2 regions of the Burkholderia thailandensis E264 genome follow, and region 1 is predicted to be linked to the other one. Evidence: riboswitches for the same ligand, from Rfam matches in the RefSeq annotation. Region 1 holds a riboswitch; the other holds the start of a gene.

The links. A riboswitch is a leader RNA that binds a small molecule or an ion and turns the genes downstream of it on or off. The one in region 1 is predicted to bind cobalamin.
Region 2: another riboswitch for cobalamin. It lies ahead of BTH_RS16450 (TonB-dependent receptor plug domain-containing protein); the one in region 1 lies ahead of BTH_RS24505 (cobalamin biosynthesis protein).

The regions. Positions count from the first base shown of each region.
Region 1 covers NC_007651.1:2,742,516-2,745,914, forward strand. Annotated here, with positions in the region: gene BTH_RS24500 (HoxN/HupN/NixA family nickel/cobalt transporter) at 1-966, opposite strand, end outside; cobalamin riboswitch at 1,313-1,572, opposite strand; cobalamin riboswitch at 1,751-1,911, shown strand; gene BTH_RS24505 (cobalamin biosynthesis protein) at 2,105-2,533, shown strand; gene cobO (cob(I)yrinic acid a,c-diamide adenosyltransferase) at 2,592-3,194, shown strand; gene BTH_RS24515 (cobyrinate a,c-diamide synthase) at 3,199-3,399, shown strand, end outside.
Region 2 covers NC_007651.1:946,612-950,010, reverse strand. Annotated here, with positions in the region: gene BTH_RS16450 (TonB-dependent receptor plug domain-containing protein) at 1-2,034, opposite strand, end outside; cobalamin riboswitch at 2,102-2,364, opposite strand; gene BTH_RS16445 (hypothetical protein) at 2,567-2,917, shown strand; gene BTH_RS16440 (cell division protein ZapA) at 2,914-3,228, shown strand; RNA gene ssrS (6S RNA) at 3,311-3,399, shown strand, end outside.

The DNA of each region.
Region 1 (3,399 bases):
GTAGCCGAGCATGCCGAAGTGCTCGGCCGCCATCGCGGCGAAATCCCACAGGCCGCCCTTGAGCGAGAGCTTGCCGCCGATGAGGGCGAGCGCCTCGATGCCGCCGATCACCACGGCGACGAGCACCGACACGAACGTGATCGTCATGTTGTAGTAGATCTTGCGGATCGGCCGCACGAACGCCCAGCGGTACGCGCCCATCATCATGATGCCGTCGGTGGTGTCGACGAGCGTCATGCCCGCGGTGAACAGCACGGGCAGCGCCATCACCGACCAGAACGACAGCCCGCCGTGCGCCTGCGTCGCCGAGATGCCGAACAGCGCGATCTCGGTCGCGGTGTCGAAGCCGAGGCCGAACAGGAAGCCGATCGGATACAGGTGCCAGCTGCGCGACACGATCGCGAACAGCGGCCGGAAGATCCGTGCGAAGAAGCCGCGCCGGTTGAGCAGGATGTCGAGATCCTGCTCGACGAGCGGCTCGCCGCGCCGCACCGCGCGAAACGTCCGGTACACCGAGATCAGGATCAGCAGGTTCGCGAACGCGAGCACGAGCAGGAAGAACGCCGACACGCTCGTGCCGATCACGCCGCCCCACGCCTTCATCCCTTCGAAACGCTCGGCGAGCGTCGCGGCCGTCAGCGCGACGGCGACCGTCATCAGGATCACGACGCTCGAATGGCCGAGCGAGAAGAAGAGCCCCGCGCCGAGCGGGTTTTTCTTCTCGTGCATCAGCTTGCGCGTGACGTTGTCGATCGCGGCGATGTGATCGGCGTCGACCGCGTGGCGCAGCCCGAACGTATACGCGAGGAGCGCGGTGCCGAGCAGCACCGGCTGGCCGTGAAACGCGGCGAACGCCCAGATCCACGCGCCGACGTTGAATGCGATCAGCATCGCGTAGATCCCGACGATCTTGCTGCGCAGCTCGACGGGGCTGTCGTTGAAGAGACGGAGAAACGATTTGAGCATGACGCTCCCTTTGCGAACGGTCGACAAACAAGGTGAATGCCAACACGCGCGGCATCGCGCGCGATGCGCGTGCCCCCCGCTTCGTCCATCGGCCGTCCGCGCGCCGGCATGCGTTCGCGACATGCGCGTTCGCGACATGCGCGTCCGCGACGTGCGCGTCCGCGATGCGCGCATCTGCAGATGCCTGCGACATGCGCGGCGCGCGCCGAAGCGCGCGGCGACGGACGGGGATGAAACGGGCGAGCCGCGACAAGCGGCGCGATGCAGCCGTGGACGACACGCCGCCTCCCCGCGGCGCTGAACCCCGGAGCCGCTCGCCGCCGTGCGGCGCATGCGCGCGACCGGCGAACGACCCCCGTGTCTCGGCCGGTATCCGGGCTGACGAAAACGCCGCTTCACCTTCCCGGACGCGATGCGTCCAGTGGTTGGCCGCGCATGCCGTCAGGCACGCGGAGAAGCCGGCGTCGCACCGCTTGCGCGATGCCTTCGCTTACCGTTGCGGGGGCAGCACAGGTTGGCGAACCGCGATGCGGCGGCGCTCCCTGTTTCCCGTTTGACTGCGTGCGACAGAAGCCGCATGCGAGCACCGAAACGCGAGCGAGTGTAGGCCGTGCGGACGCGGCGCGTCAAGGCGGACAAAAGGTTCCGCCAAGGCTGCGCCGGGGCGCCGCCGCGCGCGATCGGCGCGGGCCGCGCGGCGAAGCGGCTCGGCAGGCCGCGCGGCCGGCGCTGTGCTATCGTATGCGCGCGTTCGGTGCCCGGGCGCGCACTCGCGCGCCCGGGCAAACGGGAAACAGGAAGCGGCCAGCCCGCGCAGCCTGTGCTGCCCCCGCAACGGTACGCCGCCTGCGACGCGCGCCGACGCGCGTCGCGCATCCCGCCTTCGCGCCACTGTCCTCACGGACGGGAAGGCGGCGGGATGGCAAGCGGTCAGCCCGGATACCGGCCGACGCACGGGGCGAGCCGCGCTCGCCGAACGCCGGGTTTTCCGCGGGAGGCGGAAACGGGCGCGCCATCCACGCAACCGATGCCATTCGACAACCGGCCGGCAGCCGGCCGTCGATCGCCGAAACCGCATGACTTCTTCCGATTCACGCAGCCGCAACCCGCGCGAGCGCGATGCGCGCGCGGCCCGCCGATGATGCGCGTTGCGCTCGGCATCGGCTGCCGCGCGGGACGGCCCGCCGACGCGATCGAGGCCGCGATCCGCGCGGCGCTCGCGCGTTTGCCGGGGGCGTCGTTCGCCGCTGTCGGCGTCGTCGCGACGCTCGACGCGAAAGCGCGCGAGCCCGGCCTCGTCGAATGCTGCGCGCGCCACGGCTGGCCGCTCGCGGCGTTCTCGCGCGACGAGATCGCCGCGCACCTCGCCCGGCTCGCCCGGCTCGCTCGCCTCGGCCGCGATGCGTCGCTCGCCGCGCGCGCGCCGCCGTGCGCGGCCGCACGCGCGCGCTTCGGCGTCGACGGCGTTTGCGAGCCGTGCGCGCTGCTCGCCGCGCCGAACGGCGCGCTCATCGTGCGCAAGCTCGCGCTCGACGGCGTGACGGCCGCGCTCGCCGGCCCGCTGTGACGCGCGCCTCGCGACGTCTTCCGATTCACGAACCCCACGACTCACAGGACTTCAGCCGATGAAAACCGATTCCGAATCGCATCAACGCATGGCCGAGCGCCGCCGCGCGGGCCACGAGAAGAAACAGGCGGCCGCGACCGTCGAGAAGGGGCTGTTGATCGTCCATACCGGCAACGGCAAGGGCAAGAGCACGGCCGCGTTCGGGATGGCCGTGCGCATGCTCGGCCACGGCATGAAAACGGGCGTCGTGCAGTTCATCAAGGGCGCGCTGCACACGTCCGAGCGCGACTTTCTCGGCGCGCACGCGCAATGCGATTTCGTCACGATGGGCGACGGCTACACGTGGAACACGCAGAACCGCGACGCCGACATCGCGACCGCGCGCCGCGGCTGGGACGAGGCGCGCCGGATGATCGAAAGCGGCGATTACCGGATGGTGATCCTCGACGAGCTGAACACGGTGCTCAAGTACGACTACCTGCCGCTCGACGAAGTGCTCGCGACCCTCGCCGCGCGCGATCCGGCGCTGCACGTCGTCGTGACGGGGCGGCACGCGCCCGACGCGCTCGTCGACGCGGCCGACCTCGTCACCGAGATGCGGCTCGTCAAGCATCCGTACAAGGAGCAAGGCGTGAAGGCGCAGCGCGGCGTGGAGTTCTGACGCGATGCCCGCCTGCCCCGCGCTCTTCGTCGCCGCCGCCGCGTCCGGCCAGGGCAAGACGTCGGTGACGGCGGCGCTCGCGCGCCATCACCGGCGGCTCGGCCGGCGCGTGCGCGTGTTCAAGACCGGCCCGGATTTTCTCGATCCGATGCTGCTCGCGCGCGCGAGCGGCGCGAGCGTCTATTCGCTCGATCTCGGGATGGTC
Region 2 (3,399 bases), 1.8 Mb from region 1:
CTGCCAGCCGAGCGTGACGTAGGCGCCGCGGCGCGGCGTGTTGTATGCATAGGCAAGCTCGTAGTCCTTGTCGAACAGATTGTCGATGCGCGCGCTCACGTACCACGACTTCGTGATGTCGTAGCGCGCGGACAGATTGACGACGCCGTATCCGCCGAGATGATCGCCGAAATCGTCGCGCGGCCCGCTCACGAGCCATTCGCCGCCGACGCGCCAGCCGCCGAGCGAGCGGTGCGCCGAGATCGACGCGAAGCGCCGCGCGCGTCGGTTCAGATCCTGGCCGGCGGTTTCGTCGATCGGGTTCTGCAGCGTCGCGGCCACGCGCACATCGGTCTTGCCGACATGCCCCTGCCACGATCCCTCGACGCCCTGCACCTTCGCGCGGCCGACGTTCTGCGCGACATAGTATGGGCCGCTCGCGCCGGGACGATAGTCGATCAGGTTCGTGTAGCGCGTCTGAAACGCGGTGACGCGCACGACGCCCACCGCATCCGACGCATACTGCACGGCCGCCTCGACCGAATGGCTGCGCTCCGGCTTGATCGCCAGGTTGCCCGCGTTCGGATAGTACAGATCGTTGAAGCTCGGCGCGCGAAACGCGCTCGAATAGCTCGCCGACACCTTCCAGCGCTCGGTGACGTCGAACCCGTAGCCGAGAAAGTAGCTGTTCGCGCCGCCGAAATCGGAGTACTGGTCACGGCGCACGTTCGCCTGGAACTGGCTGTCGCCGAGGCGTCCGGTATAGCCGAGCCAGCCGGAATTCACATGGCGGTCGGGCGCCGAATACCTGTTCGATTCGAACGACTGGTCGAGCCGCTCGTACCCCGCCTGGATCTTGTGCCCGCGCGCGACCGTGAAATCGTTCTGCCACGTGTACTGACGGTTGCCGGAATTGAAGTGGTCGGTGTATGCGCCGTTCAGCGCCGACTGGCTGCGGTCCTTGCCGCTCGACACGTTCACGCGCGTCGTCCACCAATCGGCGAGCTTGCCGTTCGCGAACGCGGACAGTTGCTGAACGCGGCTGTACAGGTCGTTCAGATCGGTCGGCGAGCCGTACGCGTCGTCGTAGCTGTTGCGGCCGTTCGCCTGGAAGTACGTGACGCCCGCATCCCACTTGTCGCTGAACCGGTGCCGCAGCGACGCGGACGCGCTCTCGCTCAGAAAACCGTTCGCGTTCGGATTCGCCTGCGGCTTGCGCGCGGGATCGAGCGCGGAGAAACCGTCGGTCTTCAGCCGCGCGAGCGACACGCTGAACGTCGTCTTGCCGTCCTCGTCGAGTCGGCCCGACGCGCCCGCGCTTTGCGTCTGCGTGTGATAGCTGCCGTAGCCCACGGAGAAATCGAAGCGCGGCGGATGATTGCCGCCGTTCTTCGTGAACACCTGCACGACGCCGCCGATCGCACCCGACCCGTACAGCGAAGACACGTTGCCGTTCACCACTTCGACGCGCTCGATCTGATCGAGCGGCAACTGGTCGATCTGCGCCCGGCCGAGGCTCGCCGAATCGATGCGCACGCCGTCGATCAGCACGAGCGATTGCGTCGACTGCGCGCCGCGCAGGAACAGGCTCGCGCTCGCGCCCGGCCCGCCGTTGCGCACGATCTGCGCGCCCGGCGCGAGCGCGAGCAGGCCGGGCAGATCGGTCGCGCCGCTGTCGGCGATGTCCTGCGCATCGAAGAGCGTCGTCTGCGGAATCGCATCGGCGAGCTTCTGCTGCCCGCGCTGCGCGGTAACGACGATCGGCGCGAGCGGCTCGACCGATGCCGGGCGCGAGCGCGCCGGCGATGCCGAGAGCGCTTCCGATGCGCCGGAGGCCGCGAACGCGAACGATGCGGCATTCGCCGAAGCGGCGGGCGTCGTCGACATCGCGGCATCCGCCGCAGGCGCCGCGGCGGCGGACGGCGACGCAGCCGACGCGTAAGCGGCGGGGTAAGCGGATGGGGGCGGCGACGCCGCGGCGTCGCCTCGCGCGAGCGCGATGCATGGCAGCCCGGACAGAGCGGCGAGCGCTGCGCGCACGAGTGGGGTTCGCATGAACGAAGATCCTGTTGAGGCACTGCGGAGCCCGCTTCCCCGCAGGCCCGCATCACGGAGACGAACGCGTCCGTCTCCCCGCCTCGGCCGGTATCCGGGCTGGCGACGTCACCGCCTCGCCTTCCCGCGCGCAATGCGCAGTGGCACGGCGCCGGCGGCCGGCCGAAGCGGCCGTGCCGACGCATCGAGAGTGCGGCTTGCATCGGGTCCGATGCGATCGCTTACCGTTGCGGGGGCAGCGCAGGTTGGCTCGGTCCCGGCGGACATCGCGCCCTGCTTCCCGTTTAACCGCGCGCGAAGCGCGCGAGCACCGAGGCGGCGCCAGTTTAGGAGTGCGCGCGACGCAGCGTCAAGGCGCCGCGCCGACGCAGCGCAAGAAACGTCGCGCCGCGTATCGGCGAGACGACCGGCATCAACGAACGACGAAGATATTTCACGGCGAGAAGCGGGGGTGTTACGTCTAGAAACGTTACAGATATCGGAAACTTGCCTGTTCCGCGCTAAAATGCTGGGTCTTTAGAGGACGCAGCACATGCTCAACGAACTCGAAACCCTATCTCAAAACATCGGCCGTCTGATCGCGCTGAATCAACGCCATCAAACGGAACGGCTCGCGCTCGAGGAGCAGGTCGCGCAATTGCGCAGTGAAGCGCAGGCGTTGCACGCTGAACTCGAGCAACTGCGCGACGAGCGCAATGCACTCGCGGCCGAGCGCGACACGCTATCGGCGAAGATCGACGACGCGCAAGTGAAGCTCAACGCAATCCTCGAGAAACTGCCGCGCACGAAAAGCGTGCCGGATGCGGAAAACCAGCTCGACCTGCTCGCGCCGCAGGCGAACGATAACGGCGAAGGCGCGACGGGCCACGGAGAACACGCATGAGCACGAAGCAGATCGAAGTATCGATTCTCGGCCAGTCGTACCGTCTCGCCTGCTCGGCCGAAACCGAGGCGGCGCTTCTCGAAGCGGTCGCGCGCGTCGACGCGGAAATGTCGAAGATCCGTGCGAACAGCTCGGTGCGCGGCACGGATCGCATCGCGGTGATGGCCGCGCTGTCGCTCGCGTCGGAGTTGCTCAGGCTGCAACAGAGCGTGCGTCACGGCGAGGCGTTCCCTGCGGAAGAAATCCGGCGTACAATGCGCCAAATGAATGAACAACTCGGTGCGGTGCTCGCACAGCACGAGGTGCAGTAAACAAGTTTCACCGGGTTCGGCCAATGCTTGATCCATCGCGTTCAAGCCGCTGAATCCAAAGGTGATTCGAACAGTCAAGTCAGCTTCCCTGCCTGGTTCGCCAAGGTCATATATTCCTTGAACCAATGCCATGTGCACGGTTGCGGAAATTTGTAGCACGGGCGCGCGCGT